3 regions of the Aerococcus sp. L_32 genome follow, and region 2 is predicted to be linked to each of the others. Evidence: riboswitches for the same ligand, from Rfam matches in the RefSeq annotation. Region 2 holds a riboswitch; each other region holds the start of a gene.

Region 1 (5,939 bases), on a different contig from region 2:
CTGTAATGATTGCCTTGTTGACTTATAAAGGATCTTGGGTTGGTTTTCTATTGAAATTTAAACCCTTGCGGTGGCTTGGTCAACGTACATTCCATATGTATTTATGGTATTATCCAATCAATGTGTTGTTCCATATGGTTCCAACCAGTCAGAATTGGTTTACTAATAGTATATGGCCACAAGTCATTTTGATTATTGTCCTATCCTGCTTGTCTTATGCCTTACTAGAGGAAAAAAGATGGCCGGTGCCGATTTTTAATGAAGTCCGAAATAATCAACCCGTTCGTCTATTTACAAAGGTACGTAATTTGTTTAAAGAGCCGGCACCTTGGTTGACCCGTATTTTATTCTTAGCGTTTACCTTCATATTCCTTGGTGGTGCGAGTGCTGTTGCAATTTCTAAACCAGCAGACAATGTGACAGTAGAAGAGCAGCAAGCAGCTGACCAGGCCAAGAAGATTGAGGAATTGAATAAACAACGGGCTGAACAAGAAAAACAAGCAGACGCGAGCCTATCAACCTATAAAGACAATTTAAGTGAGGCGTCACTAGGATTCTATGAAGGGATTCCTGATGAACAAGCCCGCTTTGCCTACCAATTATCTATAACCTTTATTGGTGACTCCCTAATGGTCGGTGAATCGGAAGGTTTATACACCTTGTATCCTAATGCTATTGTTGATGCGGCGGTTGGTCGCCAGTTATATACCTCAATTAGCTATCCAGCTAGCTTAGAAGCACAGGGAATGCTCCATGACACGGTTCTTGTTGACCTAGGAGCTAATGGGGGCTTTACGTCAGCTCAATTGTCTGACTTCTTAGATGAGATTGGACGGGATAAGACGATTTTCCTAGTCAATACCCATGTCGACCGCCCTTGGGCAGCTGATGTCAATAAAACCTTAGCTGAAGTGGCCAGTGACGATAGTGATACCATCTACTTATTGGACTGGCATGAATACTATAGTAACCACGAGGAAGCGTCCACTTGGTTGAGTCAAGACGGGGTCCACTTTAATCCAGACGGAGGCCAAGTGTGGTTGCAGTTTATCACCAACGGTATGTACGAAGTCTTGAAAAAATAAAATTTCTATATAAAATTGAAACATTAGATGAAAAGGCAATTGCGGGTTTGAGTGCAATTGCCTTTTTTGCTAGGAGTATTAAGGGTATAATGGCCCATATTAGAGCATAATCAAGAGGATGGAGGCAATGCGCATATGGGTGAGGATAAATTGTTGTATACGACACGGGTGCATAATGATCAAGGGCTTAAGGGAACGGCCTGGGTTGAAGGGGATAATGAGCTGCGGGTCCAAACGTCAAGTCCTTTGAAAGCTGATGAGCTTGGGACTAACCCAGAACAACTGATCGCCTTATCATGGGCGACGTGCTTGAATGCGACCATCGAAATTGCTTTAGACCGACACGGTATCAAGGGTGTGGCCAGTGAAGTGGTCGTTCAAGTGGACTATAAATTAAATCAGGAAACAACCATCACTTATTTTGATTTCAAAGTAGATATCTACCTCGATTTACCACGTGACCAGGCGGAAGCTATAGTCTATGAGGCAGAAGGCCGGTGTCCGGTATCTCAGATCATCGGTGACTATGCTTATAAGGAAATAGTGATTCACACTAATGATCATGGAGATGGTACAAAGAGATAAGGTGTCTTGACATCTGATCATTGCTTTTAATGGTGGATTTTAGTAGACTAAACTAAGTGAAAAACAAATGAAATGTCTTCAGGGCAGGGTGCGAGTCCCGATCGGCGGTAAAGTCCGCGAATTACCAGCAGCAATAGGTGATTGAACTAGTGGAATTCTAGTACCGACTGTTACAGTCAGGATGGAAGAAGCGTATAGCAGGATGAACGAGACGGCGATGCAAGTGGTTAGCTGAATTGGGCTTCTTTGACAAACTCTTCCAAGTAACATTGGAGGAGTTTTTTCTTAAATATTTAAAGTGAGCGAGGGAACAAGATGGCGAAACCGATTATTCAGGTTCAAGATTTGTCTTTTCAATATAGTCAATCAGATGAGAAATTAGCTATAGATGGCCTATCAACGAGTATCTATGAAGGTGAATGGCTAGCGATTATTGGCCATAATGGGTCGGGGAAATCGACCTTTTCAAAATTATTAGTGGGCTTACTGGAAGCCAAGTCAGGTACCATTCAGGTGGACGATAAGGTCCTTTCTATGGAGACCTTATGGGATATCCGTAGTCAAGTAGGGCTAGTCTTTCAAAATCCAGACAACCAATTTGTTGGGGCAACGGTTGAAGATGATGTGGCTTTTGCCTTGGAAAATATGGGTATGCCGGTTGATGAGATGCATGCCCGTGTTGAGTCTGCCTTGAAACGGGTTAAAATGTGGGACTACCGCGACAAGGAACCAGCAGCCTTATCTGGTGGTCAAAAGCAACGGGTTGCGATTGCGGGCGTGATTGCTATGGCACCAAAAATCATTATTTTAGATGAATCGACTTCAATGTTAGATCCTGAAGGTCGGGACGAATTGATGGCAATTGTGGCGGATATCAAACAAGATAAGGCCCTAACTGTGATTTCGATTACCCATGATTTAAACGAAGCGGCGGAAGCTGACCGGATGCTTGTCTTTAAAGAAGGACAAATTATTAAAGAGGGTACGCCAGCTGATATCTTTATTTACGGGAATGAGTTAACTGAGATTGGTTTGGATGTGCCTTTTTCCGAGCAACTAAAAAGCGCCTTAGCTAAACGCGGGGTGGCTGTGCCGGATGCATATTTTGATGAAGAAGGGTTGGGTGAATGGTTATGCAAATCGCATTTGAACAAGTAGGTTTTACTTATGGGGCCGGGACACCGTTCGCCAGTGCAGCCTTGCATGATATTAATGTAACGATTCCTGACGGGTCATATACGGCGATTATTGGCCATACAGGGTCAGGAAAGTCGACCATTACCCAACACCTTAACGCCTTGGTACAACCCACTGTAGGACAAGTACGAATTGGTGAGACGGTGGTGTCAGCTGACGCTAAGCCAAAAGACTTGAAGAAGCTCCGTCAACGAGTAGGGATGGTCTTCCAATTTCCTGAAGGACAACTATTTGAAGAAACGGTCATTAAAGATGTAATGTTCGGGCCGATGAATTTTGGCGACGATGAAGCGACAGCCCGCGAGAAAGCTGAAGGAGCCTTAGCAGCAGTGGGGATTGCTCGGACTTTATTTGAGCGGTCACCTTTTGAATTATCTGGTGGGCAAATGCGCCGGGTAGCCATTGCTGGGGTGATTGCCATGAAACCGGAAGTACTGGTATTAGATGAGCCAACTGCTGGACTAGATCCAAAAGGTCGGATGGAAATGATGTCTATGTTCGACCGCTTGTATAGAGACCAAGGGTTGACGATTGTTTTAGTGACCCATCAAATGGAGGATGTGGCAGCTTATGCCAACCACGTGATTGTGATGGATGGTGGGACTTGTGTGAAACAAGGGACGCCAGCTGACGTTTTTGCCGACCCTGCTTGGTTAGCCAGCCACCAATTGGCTTTACCGGACGCAGCTGATTTTGCCTTTAATTTGCAAGGTAAATTAGACCGCCAGTTATGGGATGGAGCGACTCAGGTGCCATTAACGGTAGATGCTTTAGCTGATTTAATCGTTGATAACTTGGCTTTAACGACCGGGCAAAATGACGACGACGAGTTAAACGGACTTAGTACAGAGGAAGGGGTCAATGATAGATGAAAGATAAATTGATTATTGGCCGGTATATTCCCGGTAATTCCTTGATGCACAAACTGGACCCGAGGGTGAAATTGGTGGCCTTGATTGTCATGATGCTATTGGTGTTTGCGGCAACTAATGTCACGACCAATATCGTCATGATCGTGGTGGTCACGAGTCTAGTCTTTTTAACTGGGATTTCTTTAAGGGTATTTTTACGCGGTTTGAAACCCATGATTGCGATTATTATTTTTACGGTAGCCCTACAAATCCTCTTTACCCACACCGGGGACGTCCTGTGGTCTTTTGGGCCACTAGCCTTAACAACTGGTGGCTTGTCTAATGCGGCCTATATTTTTATCCGCTTCCTATTGATTATTTTCCTATCGACGATATTGACTTTGACCACTCAACCTCTGGCTATTACAGATGCCATGGAAGCCTTGTTGAAGCCTGTTCGTAACATTTTGCCAGTCCATGAGGTTGCCTTGATGTTGTCGATTGCCTTGCGATTTGTCCCGACCCTACTTGAAGAAGCGGATAAGATCATGAACGCACAGCGGGCACGTGGTGTGGACTTTTCAGAAGGCAACATCCTTGAGCGGGTGAAAGCCTTTATTCCAGTCCTCATTCCCTTATTCATTTCAGCCTTTAACCGGGCTTATGACCTAGCCACTGCCATGGAAGCGCGTGGTTACAAGGGCGGTGAAGGACGGACCAAGTACCGTCAATTGCATTGGGGCAGAATAGATACCCTTGCCAGTATCGGTCTTGCTGTTTTGACCATCGTCATGATTATCTTATAGCCACTAGAAGGAGGGCGCATTTTGCCTAGATTTAAAGTAACCTTGCAATACGACGGGACACCCTTTGTCGGCTTTCAAGTGCAACCAAATGGGCATACCGTACAAGAGGCCCTTGAAAGAGCCCTAAAGCTCATGTCTAAAGGACAGACGATTCCTGTCGTTGGGTCAGGTCGGACCGATTCAGGCGTTCATGCTCTTGGCCAAGTGATTCATTTTGATTATCCAGCGGAAATTGGGGAGGAAGCGGTCTTAAGAGCCTTAAATTCAATCCTTGACGATGCCATTTGCATCACCAAGGTTGAGCGGGTGGAAGATGATTTCCACGCCCGGTTTCATACGAATGGGAAGAAGTACATCTATAAGGTAGATACCTCTAAGTTTCCGTCACCGTTTACTAGACAGTATATGTACCACCATCCCTACCGAACGGACGTTACCCGAATGCAAACGGCCTTAAAGGACATTATCGGCGTCCATGATTTTAAGTCCTTCTGTTCGACTAAAACGGATAAAACCAACTTTGTCCGGGAAATTTACCGAGCTGAAGTGACGGCTGATCCCGATGCAGAAACTTTGACCTTCGTCTTTGAAGGATCAGGCTTCTTATATAATATGGTCAGGATTTTGGTGGGCACAACGCTTCAAATTGGGGACGGGTTAAGACCAGTTGATGAGATGAAACGATTGATCGCAGCCGAAGACCGGAATGAAGCAGGACCCACAGCAGCCGCACATGGCTTATATTTAGCGGAGGTTTATTACCTAGGACTAGAAGATCGCCAGCAGGTTTCCAAGGCTTATAGCGACTATAAATCTGGTTTAGGGACGCCTATGAGTGCAAGTGGGGACTTAGAGGCAAATTCAGGTGAAGACTTTTAGAGACGGTCGACAATTTTGATGATCAAAATATTGAAGAAGTTAATAAAGAATAAGTGCTTCAATCTTTAATCACAAATTTTATATAGCTTAAAAGGTAAAAACTCGATACAATATACATATCAAATGGTATCGAGTTTTTTATTTTACCTTGATGTCAGAAGGAGTCCAACATGAAGAGTGTAAAAATTGCTTCCTTGAAGTTCGGGGAGGATAGACCAAAAATGATTATTCCCTTAGCCGAGGATAATGCGGTAGATATTATTAACTGTGCCAATTTCTACCGCCGTCAACCAGGCGATATGGTGGAATGGCGGATTGATTACTTTGACGATTTCGACGAGCTGGAAGAGTTGGTTGAATTGAGTAAACGGGTGAAAACCTCTATTCAAAAACCCTTACTTGCCACCTTTAGAACCTTGGGCGAGGGCGGGGAGTCAGCTATTGGCAAGAGCCAGTATGTTGAAATGTACCGGTATTTAATCCAAGCCAAGGCTGTTGACGCTATTGATATCGAGTTTGAGCGAGGCCAGGACATC
Region 2 (5,939 bases):
CCGGAAAACCTAAAGCGTGGTTGGCTTCGACAGTGTCTAGCCCTTCTTCTTGTAACTGGTAGGCTTTTATTTTATTGATTAAGCCAATGCCACGACCTTCCTGTCTTAAATATAAGAGAACGCCTTGGCCAGCTTCGTTGATTTTCCGTAAAGCTTCATGTAATTGCTCTCCGCAGTCACACCGGTTTGAGCCCAATACATCTCCCGTTAAACATTCAGAATGCAAGCGCGTTAGGACCTGTCCCTTACCTGAAACATCCCCTTTTACCAAAGCTACATGTTCTTGATTATCTATGTCGTTGATAAAAGTATGGATAGTAAATTCACCAAATTTTGTCGGCATTTTAGCTTGTGATACATGGTGGGTATGACGCTCAGTTTTCATCCGGTAATCTTGTAAGCCTTTAATGGTGATGACTGGCATCTGCCACTTCTCTGCTTGCTCAAGCAATTCGGCTTGGCGCATCATTGTACCGTCTTCGCGCATAATTTCTACACAAACACCCACTGGATTCAGCCCAGCTAATTTCATCAAATCAACCGTTGCTTCTGTATGACCGTTTCGCTCCAAGACACCATTTTCTTTCGCCACCAATGGGAAAACGTGGCCCGGACGGTTAAAGTCGCTGGGTTGGCTATTCGGATTTGCTGCTTCACGCATGGTTAACCCGCGTTCAATTGCGGACACACCTGTGCTTGTCTCTTTATGGTCAATGGATACCGTAAATGCGGTTGTATGTGGATCTGTATTATCCTCCACCATTGGCGACAAATTCAAACGACTAGCTATTTCCTGACTCATTGGCTGGCAAATTAACCCTTTAGCATGAGTCGCCATAAAATTAATATTAGCTGTTGTTGCAAACTCAGCTGCACAAATTAAGTCTCCTTCATTTTCTCTATTCTCATCATCCAAAACCATAATGATTTGGCCTGCTTGTAAAGCTGCTAATGCGTCTTCGATTGTTGAAAAATCCATCTATACCCGCTCCTTCACTGTAAATTGTTCAATATACTTGCCAACAATATCATTTTCTAAATTCACGATAGTGCCTACTTGATAGGTTGAAAAGATTGTTTGTTCACTGGTGTGAGGAATGATTGATACTTTAAATGTATCTCCTTCAACTCCAGCAACTGTTAAACTTGTGCCATCAATAGCAACAGATCCCTTCATGATGATGTAGCGCATTAATGGTTTACTTGTTTGAATCGTGTACCAATTAGCGATACCATCCGCCTCAATTGCGGTGATTTTACCAATACCATCAATATGTCCACTTACAATATGACCACCAAATCTCGCATTTGCCTTCATTGCCCGTTCCAGATTCACGCGGCTATTGTTAGCAATACCTTCTAAAGACGTTTTCGCAATCGTTTCTGGCATCACTTCAACTTGGAAATTAGTATCGGTGTAATTCGTCACGGTAAGACAAATGCCGTTGACACTAATAGAGTCACCTAGATTGACATCGGATACTATTTTTTCCGAGGCAATGGTTAAAAGAAGTCCTGCATCATTGTTGATGGCCTCGATACTTTCAATACGGCCAATATCTTCGATAATTCCTGTAAACATTTAATCCACCCTACTTTCTATCAAAAAGTCCTTACCTAATGGCGTGATTGCTTGGATATAACTTGTGAGCGCTTGGTCCATATGTGGAAAACCGAAACCACTGATAGGACTATACTGGTCAAAACCACCAATAACTTTAGGACCAATATAAGTGTGGATTTCCTGGATTAAACCAGCTTCAAGTAGCGAAGCATTTAGTTTTGATCCACCTTCAACATAAATACTTTGAATACCTTGCTGGCCTAGTTGGGTGATTAAATCAAGTAAATCTACCTTGGCATTCTTTTCCTTCACAATTAATAGCTGGCAACCGGCTGCTTGATAGGCTTGGTGATCTTGTAGATTCTGATTAGTTGTCGCAATAATTGTAGGCGTTTCCTTAGCAGTTTTGACTAATTGGCTGGTTAAGGGGAGCTTCAGGCTACTATCACAAACGATACGGATAGGATTAATCCCCCCAAAATCGTCAATTCGAACAGTTAACGCTGGATCATCCGCAAGCACTGTCCCAATCCCAACCATAATGGCTTGGTTACTGTGGCGTTGGTAATGGACATGGTCACGTGCAGTTTTGTCCGTTATCCACTGGGAATCCCCAGTGTAAGCAGCTGTTCGACCATCAAGGGTCATGGCATACTTCATGGTGACGTAGGGTTGCTTACGGGTCATAAAATAATTGAATTTACGGTTAAGATCTTCACTTTCTTCAGCCAAAAGACCCGTTTCTACTTCAATATGGTGGTTTCTTAATTCCTGGATGCCTTTTCCAGCAACTAGTGGATTCGGATCAGTTGCAGCAACCACCACTTTTTCAATACCCGCCTCTATAAGGGCATGGGTACAAGGCGGCGTCTTGCCGAAGTGGCAGCAAGGTTCAAGGGTTACGTAAATCGTTGCCCCCTTGACATCATGGCCTTTTTCAAAAGCGTCTTTTAAGGCTTCTCTTTCCGCATGGAGACCGCCGTATTGCTTGTGGTAACCTTGGCCAAGAATCTGATCATTTTTCACAATGACTGCACCCACCATGGGGTTCGACTTGGTCCAACCTCGGCCTAGCTTAGCCAAATCTAGCGCTTTTTGCATATAGTCTTTCATTCACTCATCCTTTCCTAAACAACAAATAATCCAGTCAGAGTGACGAAAAAAAGCCCTAGAAATAAGATTCCTAGGGCACACAAATAAACTATAGACTTATAGTAATTGTTTATTTTGATTCTACTCTTCTTCCATCCAGACTTTACTGTCGGTCTCGGAATTACACCGAGTCAGCCCCTAATTAAAGGAGGTCGCGGACTTTACCGCCGGTCGGGAATCACACCCTGCCCTGAAGATTTTATTTGAATGTTTATGGTGATATCATACGGTATTAAAAAGAAAATGTAAACCCAAACGTGTTTTTTAAACAAAAAATATATACTATAGAGTATTTATTTTTTGTGATTTGATAAAAAAATTTCCTTTACTTGGCCATTTTTACCCAAGTATAGTTTGCCAAACTCATCAATTAAGCCATGGAATTCCTGGGCTTCCTCATAATTGAAGTCATCCGGTAAGTTAATTTCTTGGTAAAGGCTTTGATAGGTTGTGTACGAATTTCCTGTCAACCAACTGAATAATCGCCTAGCGTAGGCATCAGCGATAAACGCTGGTTGATCAAAAATATAAACTCGGAAGACATCCCCCGTTTCAAAGCCTATGCCTCGAATTTTCAATAATTCGCTCCTTAGATGGTCGCCGTATTGGTCGGAAATCGCTTGATAATCCCAATTATGGTCATTAAACCACTCAAAGGTTGCCTGTATCGTTCTTGCTTTATTACGGTAGAAGCCACTGGGGCGAATAAGTATTTCTAAGTCTTCTACATTTAGTTTTAAAATCTCCTCCGGCAAAAAGGCGGTTGCTGCTTTTAAATTGTTTAAAGATTTATCCACATTTCGCCAATTAGTGTTCTGTACTAAAATAGCACCCAGAATGATTTCTACTTTACTTTCTGCGGGCCACCATCCTTGTGGGCCCATTTCTGTGAATAGCGTGTCATATAATTTTCTGATATTGATTTGTTTCATAGTGCTCCCTAAATTTGGTGTTTCTCTAGCTTATACCGGTCAAAGCCTTCCAAAGCCAGCAAGGTAATTTTGCGGTCGATACCACCTGCATAACCAGTCAATGCACCATTAGTGGCTACAACCCGGTGACATGGAATTAGAATCGAGATAGGATTGTGGCCAACAGCGCCGCCAGCTGCACGAGCTGAACCCCTTTTCCCAGGAGCATTTAAAGCAACTTGATCAGCTAATTCCTTATAGCTAGTCGTTTGGCCGTAAGGGACATGAATCAGTGCGTTCAGGATTTGCTTACGGTAAGGCGTTACTTCAGGGGCTAGAATAGTTGGATCAAGTGTGGGATTTTCACCAGCAAAATAAGCATCTAACCAATTTTTTACTTGCTTTGTCACTGGCGTTTCTCCTTCTATCATAGTCTGTAAGTCGTATTTACCACCAAAGTATCTTTGATCACTAAACCACAATCCTTTAATCGCATGTTCATCATTCACGATAGTCATTTGACCAAGTGGTGAGGTGTAAGATGATTTGTAATACATCGCATTTCCTCCTTAGTGTAATAGGCGCCAAATGTAAAAAGTAGCATAGGCAGACCAAGAACCCCAATCTTTTTGTAGAGATAGTAGTCGCTCTTTATCAGGTTTAATATCGAGATTTTCAATTTGTTTGATCCCGTTTAATAAGCCAATATCTGCCATTGGGAAGGCATCACCGAGTCGTAAGCAGCGCATCAGTACATAATTGGCAGTCCATGGACCGATACCACGAACTTTTGTCATCTCTTTCTCAGCTGCTTTGGCAGTTTGAAATTGTTGATAATAGATTTTTGACATTTTTCCAGCGGTAATTTGCTTTGAAATTTCCATTAGATACTCAGCTTTTCTCTGAGTTAGTTTTAGTTGGCGAAGATCTTCAACAGTGGATTGGACAATCGCTTCTGGTTGTGGGTAAATCCAGTAAGTTTCCCCTTCGAAGTTGATCGGTTCTCCATATTTTTCTGTAAAACGACGTTTCAAGGTATACGCGTAGATTAGGTTAATTTGTTGGCCAAGAATGCCCCAAGTGATGACTTCGTAAAAGTCAGGCATGCCAACTAATCTTAAGCCATAAAAATGCTGGGTCAGGTTACTTAATAGTGGATCATTTTCCGCCATAATATAAAAATCGGTGAGGTCAGTATCTAAATCAAACCAGTCACGGATATAACGCGTGATATAAAATTTCGCGTTGTCAGTCCACTTTAGGTCATTTAAAATCCGCACTTGAAGATATTCTTGATTTGTATCTGGACTAATTTCACATAAGTAAATTTCTCCATCCACCTTGTAGGCTCTTCGTAATTTACCGCCTATCATCTTGTACATCACTTCGTTAGTCGTTCGGCTTAAATACCCCATAATCGATGACCAAGCGCATATTTCTGGTAAATTAATTTGTAGCAAGTCTGACGTCATCATCCCACAACTCCTTTAACTAAATCCATTTTAACATCATCTATTGCAAATAAATAACACTATCTGGCTTTTTAAATTTCGGGACTAGTATAGTAAACTGCATTTCAACAACAAAACCCTAGCTATCACTAGTTTAGAGTGATAGCTAGGGTATTTAAATAAAGTATTATAGTTTTATAAATCTCTTCTGTTCTTTGGTTGCAACATATCCTTTATGCTGATAGAACTGATGTGCTTTTACTCTTTCAACACCCGAATTCAACCGAATAAAGTTATATTGTTTGAGATTTTTCTCCTGTTCCAACACGTCCATCAACTCACTACCTATACCTTGTCCTTGATATTCAGGTAAAACCGCTAGTCCTAGAATATTAAAGCCAGAATCTGAATATAGTGTATGATATACCTCAGCTTGAATGAAACCAACTACTCTATTTTCTTTCTCAAAAACTTTTGTAAAATGATTTTGAATGTTTAAAATATTTGATGCTACTTTTTCAATTGTAACGTTATATCCTAAACTAACCCTAGCTATTAGAGCAATCGACGATGCATCTTCAACTTTAATATCTCGTATCATATATCCTCCCATCATCAAATATAAAGTTATATTATTATCACTGTATAAACAACACCATTAATGACTTCAAAAAAGTAGAATTCAAATTATTTACTCCGCATACTGTGCAATACCATTACCAAAGGACCAGTTCTCTTTATTTACTTCTACTAAGTTGATAAAGACATCTTCTTTGCGAATATCTAATTGGCTATTTAATTTATCAGCAACTGTCTTGTATAAAGCTTTTTTCAACTCAGTTGTACGTCCCTCATTCATTG
Region 3 (5,939 bases), on a different contig from region 2:
TATATCATTTTCCAAAGGGGTTTTCACAAAATCATGGTAGGAAACGATGACTTTGACTTGGTGTTTGTGGGCGTAAGGAATCAGGTTGTCTAAGATGTCCTGGCCTCGCTCAAACTCGATATCAATAGCGTCGACAGCCTTGGCTTGGATTAAATACCGGTACATTTCAACATACTGGCTCTTGCCAATAGCTGACTCCCCGCCCTCGCTCAAGGTTCTAAAGGTGGCAAGTAAGGGTTTTTGAATAGAGGTTTTCACCCGTTTACTCAATTCAACCAACTCTTCCAGCTCGTCGAAATCGTCAAAGTAATCAATCCGCCATTCCACCATATCGCCTGGTTGACGGCGGTAGAAATTGGCACAGTTAATAATATCTACCGTATTATCCTCGGCCAAGGGAATAATAATTTTTGGTCTATCCTCCCCGAACTTCAAGGAAGCAATTTTTACACTCTTCATGTTGGACTCCTTCTGACATCAAGGCAAAATAAATAACTCGATACAATTTGATATGTATATTGTATCGAGTTTTTGCCTTTTAAGCTATATAAAATTTGTGACCAAAGATTAAAGAACTTATTCTTCATTCATATCATCAAATTTGTCGACCATTCCTAAAAGTCTTCATCTGAATTTGTATCTAAGCTCATACTTGCATCCACAGGAGTACTTAAACCAACTTTATAGTCGCTATAAGCCTGCGAAACCTGCCGGCGGCCCTCTAGCCCTAGGTAATAAACCTCCGATAAATACAAGCCATGTGCGGCTGCTGTGGGCCCTGCTTCATTCCGGTCTTCGGCTGCGATCAACCGTTTCATCTCGTCAACTGGTCTTAACCCATCCCCAATTTGAAGCGTTGTGCCCACCAAAATCCGGACCATATTGTACAAGAACCCTGACCCTTCAAAGACAAAGGTCAAGGTTTCTGCATCCGGGTCAGCCGTCACTTCGGCCCGGTAAATTTCTCGGACAAAGTTGGTTTTATCCGTTTTAGTCGAACAGAAGGACTTAAAATCATGAACGCCGATAATGTCCTTTAAGGCCTCCTGCATACGCTTAATATCCGTCCGGTAGGGATGGTGGTACATATACTGTCTAGTAAATGGTGACGGAAACTTGGACGTATCTACCTTGTAAATATACTTCTTACCGTTAGTATGAAAACGGGCGTGGAAATCATCTTCCACCCGTTCAACCTTAGTGATTCGAATAGCATCATCAAGGATTGAATTCATTGCCCTTAAGACCGCTTCCTCACCAATTTCCGCTGGATAGTCAAAATGAATGACTTGGCCAAGGGCATGAACACCTGAATCGGTCCGGCCTGACCCAACAACAGGAATCGTCTGTCCTTTTGACATGAGCTTTAAGGCTTTTTCAAGGGCTTCTTGTACAGTGTGGCCATTTGGTTGCACCTGGAAGCCGACAAATGGTGTTCCATCGTATTGCAAGGTTACTTTAAATCTAGGCAAAATGCGCCCTCCTTCTACTAGTGGCTATAAGATAATCATGACAACGGTCAAAACCGCAAGACAGATACTGGCAAGGGTATCTAGTTTGCCCCAATGCAATTGACGGTACTTGGTCCGGCCTTCACCACCCTTGTAACCACGCGCTTCCATGGCAGTGGCTAGGTCGTAAGCTCGGTTAAAGGCAGAAATAAACAAGGGAATTAGGACTGGAATAAAGGCTTTTACCCGCTCAAGGATATTCCCTTCTGAAAAGTCTACACCACGTGCCCGCTGTGCATTCATGATCTTATCTGCCTCTTCTAGTAGGGTCGGGACAAATCGCAAGGCAATCGATAACATTAAGGCAATCTCATGGACTGGCAAAATGTTACGAACAGGCTTCAACAAGGCTTCCATGGCATCGGTAATAGCCAGGGGTTGAGTAGTCAAAGTCAAAATCGTCGATAGGAAAATAATCAATAGGAAGCGGACAAAAATATAGGCCGCATTGGATAAACCACCAGTTGTTAAGGCTAGTGGACCAAATGACCACAGGACGTCCCCAGTATGCGTAAAGAGGATTTGTAGGGCTACCGTAAAAATGATAATAGCAATCATGGGTTTTAAACCACGTAAAAATATCCCTAAAGAAATCCCAGTTAAAAAGACCAAACTCGTAACCACTGCAATCATGACGATATTGGTCGTGACATCAGTTGCCGCAAACACCAGCAACATCATGACAATCAAGCCCACCAATTTCACCCTTGGGTCCAGTTTGTGCATCAAGGAATTACCGGGAATGTACCGGCCAATAATCAATTTATCTTTCATCTATAATTGGCCCCCTTCCCCTGTAATAAATCCGCTTAACTTGTCGTCGTCATTTTGCCCGGTTGCTAAAGCCAATTTATCAACAATTAAGTCAGCTAAAGCATCCACCGTTAATGGGACGTCAGTCGCTGTGTCCCATAACTGGCGGTCTAATCTACCTTGTAGATTAAAGGCAAAATCAGCTGCGTCCGGTAAAGCCAATTGGTGGCTGGCTAACCAAGCAGGGTCCGCAAAGATGTCAGCTGGCGTCCCTTCTTTCACACAAGTCCCACCATCCATCACAATCACGTGGTTGGCATATGCTGCCACATCTTCCATTTGATGGGTCACTAAAACAATCGTCAACCCTTGGTCTCGGTACAAGCGGTCGAACATTGACATCATTTCCATCCGACCTTTTGGATCCAGTCCAGCAGTTGGCTCATCTAATACCAGTACTTCCGGTTTCATGGCAATCACCCCAGCAATGGCTACCCTGCGCATTTGCCCACCAGATAACTCAAAAGGTGACCGCTCAAATAAAGTCGGGGCAATCCCCACTGCTGCTAAAGCCGCTTCAGCTTTCTCGCGGGCTGTCGCTTCACCGTCACCAAAATTCATAGGACCGAACATGACATCTTTAATAACAGTTTCTTCAAATAGTTGACCTTCAGGAAATTGGAAGACCATCCCTACTCGTTGGCGGATTTTCTTCAAGTCTTTTGGCTTAGAGTCAGCTGATACAACCGTCTCACCAATCCGTACTTGGCCTACAGTTGGTTGTACCAAGGCGTTAAGGTGTTGGGTAATGGTCGACTTTCCTGACCCTGTATGGCCAATAATCGCCGTATATGACCCATCTGGAATCGTCACGTTAATATCATGCAAGGCTACACTGGCGAACGGTGTCCCAGCACCGTAAGTAAAGCCTACTTGTTCAAATGCGATTTGCATAACCATTCACCCAACCCTTCTTCATCAAAATATGCATCCGGCACAGCCACACCGCGTTTAGCAAGAGCGCTTTTTAGTTGCTCAGAAAAAGGCACATCCAAACCAATCTCAGTTAAATCATTCCCGTAAGTAAAGATTTCAGCTGGCGTCCCCTCTTTAATAATTTGCCCTTCTTTAAAGACAAGCATCCGGTCAGCTTCCGCCGCCTCGTTTAAATCATGGGTAATCGAAATCACAGTCAGGGCATTATCTTGTTTGATATCCGCCACGACTGCCATCAATTCGTCACGCCCTTCAGGATCTAACATTGAAGTCGATTCATCTAAAATAATGATTTTCGGTGCCACAGCAATCACACCCGCAATAGCTACTCGTTGTTTTTGACCACCTGATAAGGCTGCGGGTTCCCTGTCGCGATAGTCCCACATTTTAACCCGTTTCAAGGCAGACTCAACACGGGCATGCATCTCATCAACCGGCATACCCATATTTTCCAAGGCAAAAGCCACATCCTCTTCAACCGTTGCCCCAACAAATTGGTTGTCTGGATTTTGAAAGACTAGCCCCACTTGACTACGGATATCCCATAAGGTCTCCATAGAAAGGACCTTATCGTCCACCTGAATGATTCCTGACTTGGCTTCTAGTAAGCCCACTAATAATTTTGAAAAGGTCGATTTCCCCGACCCATTATGGCCAATAATTGCTAGCCATTCACCTTCATAGATAGTCGTTGATAGGCCATCTATAGCTAATTTCTCGTCTGATTGACTATATTGAAAAGACAAATCTTGAACCTGAATAATCGGTTTCGCCATCTTGTTCCCTCGCTCACTTAATATATTTAAGAAAAAAACTCCTCCAACGTTACTTGGAAGAGTTTGTCAAAGAAGCCCAAGTCCAGCTAGACTTGCATCGCCGTCTCGTTCATCCTGCTATACGCTTCTTCCATCCTGACTGTAACAGTCGGTACTAGAATTCCACTAGTTCAATCACCTGATTTACCTGGTAATTCGCGGACTTTACCGCCGATCGGGACTCGCACCCTGCCCTGAAGACATTTCATTTGTTTTTCACTTAGTTTAGTCTACACAAATCCACCAGTAAAAGCAATGATTAGATGTCAAGACACCTTGTTTATGCCTTTGTACCATCCCCAAGATCATTAGCATGAATCACCATTTCCGTATAAGGATAATCACCGATAATTTGAGATACCGGACAACGTTCTTCTGCCTCATAGACAATAGCTTCCGCCTGATCACGTGGTAAATCGAGATAGACATCTACTTTAAAATCAAAATAAGTAATGGTCGTTTCCTGGTTTAATTTATAATCCACTTGAACGACCACTTCACTGGTCATACCCTTGATACCGTGTCGGTCTAAAGCAATTTCGATGGTCGCATTCAAACACGTAGCCCATGATAAGGCAATCAATTGTTCTGGGTTCGTCCCAGGCTCATTCGCTTTCAAAGGACTTGACGTTTGAACCCGCAGCTCATTCTCCCCTTCAACCCAGGCCGTTCCCTTAAGTCCTTGATCATTATGCACCCGTGTCGTATACAACAATTTATCCTCAGCCATATGCGCATTGCCTCCATCCTCTTGATAACGCTCTAATATGGGTCATTATACCCTTAATTTCCAACACAAAAAAGGCAATTGCACTCAAATCCGCAATTGCCTTTTCACCGAATGATTCATTTATATATGGAAATTTTATTGTTTCAAGGTTACGTACATACCGTTGGTGATAAACTGCAACCACACTTGGCCTCCGTCTGGATTAAAGTGGACCCCGTCTTGGCTCAACCAAGTGGACGCTTCTTCGTGGTTGCTGTAGAATTCATGCCAATCCAGTAAATATACTGAATCACTATCGTCACTAGCTGCTTCAGCTAAAGTCTTGTTGACATCAGATGCCCAAGGACGGTCGACATGGGTATTGACTAGGAAAATGGTTTTATCCCGGCCAATCTCATCTAAGAAGTCAGACAATTGAGCTGACGTAAAGCCACCATTCGCACCTAGGTCAACCAAAACGACATCTTTTAGCATACCCTGTGCTTCTAAGCTAGCTGGATAGCCAATTAAGGTATATAACTGTCGACCAACCGCCGCATCAACAATAGCATTAGGATACAAGGTGTACAAACCCTCTGATTCGCCCACCATGAGGGAGTCACCAATAAAGGTTACCGGTAATTGATAGGCAAAGCGGGCTTGTTCATCTGGAATCCCTTCATAAAATCCTAGCGACGCCTCACTTAAACTGTCTTTATAAGTTGACAGACTAGCGTCAGCTTGCTTCTCTTGCTCAGCCCTTTGTTTATTCAGTTCTTCAATCTTCTTGGCTTGTTCAGCAGCTTGCTGCTCCTCTACCGTCACATTGTCAGCCGGTTTAGACACCGCCACCGCACTCACGCCTCCTAGGAAAACGAGGGCAAATGCAATGAATAAAATGCGGGTCAACCAGGGTGCCGGCTCTTTAAACAAGTTACGAACCTTAGTAAAAAGATGGACGGGTTGGTTGTTACGCACTTCATTGAAAACCGGCACCGGCCATCTTTTTTCCTCTAGTAAGGCATAAGATAAACACGACAGGATAATAATCAAAATGACTTGTGGCCAAATACTATTTGTAAACCGATTCTGGCTGGTTGGTACCATATGGAACAGCACATTGATTGGGTAATACCATAAATACATATGGAATGT

What was found. A riboswitch is a leader RNA that binds a small molecule or an ion and turns the genes downstream of it on or off. The one in region 2 is predicted to bind FMN.
Region 1: linked by a shared signal. The riboswitch ahead of ACRCJ0_RS05230 (energy-coupling factor ABC transporter ATP-binding protein) and the one ahead of ribD (bifunctional diaminohydroxyphosphoribosylaminopyrimidine deaminase/5-amino-6-(5-phosphoribosylamino)uracil reductase RibD) in region 2 are both predicted to bind FMN.
Region 3: linked by a shared signal. The riboswitch ahead of ACRCJ0_RS05295 (energy-coupling factor ABC transporter ATP-binding protein) and the one ahead of ribD (bifunctional diaminohydroxyphosphoribosylaminopyrimidine deaminase/5-amino-6-(5-phosphoribosylamino)uracil reductase RibD) in region 2 are both predicted to bind FMN.

Annotation. Positions count from the first base shown of each region.
Region 1 covers NZ_JBOEQF010000050.1:7,726-13,664, reverse strand. Annotated here, with positions in the region: partial or broken gene ACRCJ0_RS05240 (acyltransferase family protein) at 1-1,085, shown strand, start outside; gene ACRCJ0_RS05235 (OsmC family protein) at 1,221-1,670, shown strand; FMN riboswitch at 1,741-1,866, shown strand; gene ACRCJ0_RS05230 (energy-coupling factor ABC transporter ATP-binding protein) at 1,986-2,828, shown strand; gene ACRCJ0_RS05225 (energy-coupling factor ABC transporter ATP-binding protein) at 2,804-3,739, shown strand; gene ACRCJ0_RS05220 (energy-coupling factor transporter transmembrane component T family protein) at 3,736-4,524, shown strand; gene truA (tRNA pseudouridine(38-40) synthase TruA) at 4,546-5,403, shown strand; gene aroD (type I 3-dehydroquinate dehydratase) at 5,574-5,939, shown strand, end outside.
Region 2 covers NZ_JBOEQF010000032.1:11,463-17,401, reverse strand. Annotated here, with positions in the region: gene ACRCJ0_RS03880 (bifunctional 3,4-dihydroxy-2-butanone-4-phosphate synthase/GTP cyclohydrolase II) at 1-979, opposite strand, end outside; gene ACRCJ0_RS03875 (riboflavin synthase) at 980-1,582, opposite strand; gene ribD (bifunctional diaminohydroxyphosphoribosylaminopyrimidine deaminase/5-amino-6-(5-phosphoribosylamino)uracil reductase RibD) at 1,583-2,677, opposite strand; FMN riboswitch at 2,797-2,918, opposite strand; gene ACRCJ0_RS03865 (endonuclease III domain-containing protein) at 3,010-3,648, opposite strand; gene ACRCJ0_RS03860 (methylated-DNA--[protein]-cysteine S-methyltransferase) at 3,657-4,184, opposite strand; gene ACRCJ0_RS03855 (DNA-3-methyladenine glycosylase 2) at 4,197-5,102, opposite strand; gene ACRCJ0_RS03850 (GNAT family N-acetyltransferase) at 5,266-5,679, opposite strand; gene ACRCJ0_RS03845 (tautomerase family protein) at 5,770-5,939, opposite strand, start outside.
Region 3 covers NZ_JBOEQF010000051.1:7,604-13,542, forward strand. Annotated here, with positions in the region: gene aroD (type I 3-dehydroquinate dehydratase) at 1-459, opposite strand, end outside; gene truA (tRNA pseudouridine(38-40) synthase TruA) at 615-1,472, opposite strand; gene ACRCJ0_RS05285 (energy-coupling factor transporter transmembrane component T family protein) at 1,497-2,285, opposite strand; gene ACRCJ0_RS05290 (energy-coupling factor ABC transporter ATP-binding protein) at 2,286-3,218, opposite strand; gene ACRCJ0_RS05295 (energy-coupling factor ABC transporter ATP-binding protein) at 3,194-4,036, opposite strand; FMN riboswitch at 4,156-4,281, opposite strand; gene ACRCJ0_RS05300 (OsmC family protein) at 4,356-4,805, opposite strand; partial or broken gene ACRCJ0_RS05305 (acyltransferase family protein) at 4,941-5,939, opposite strand, start outside.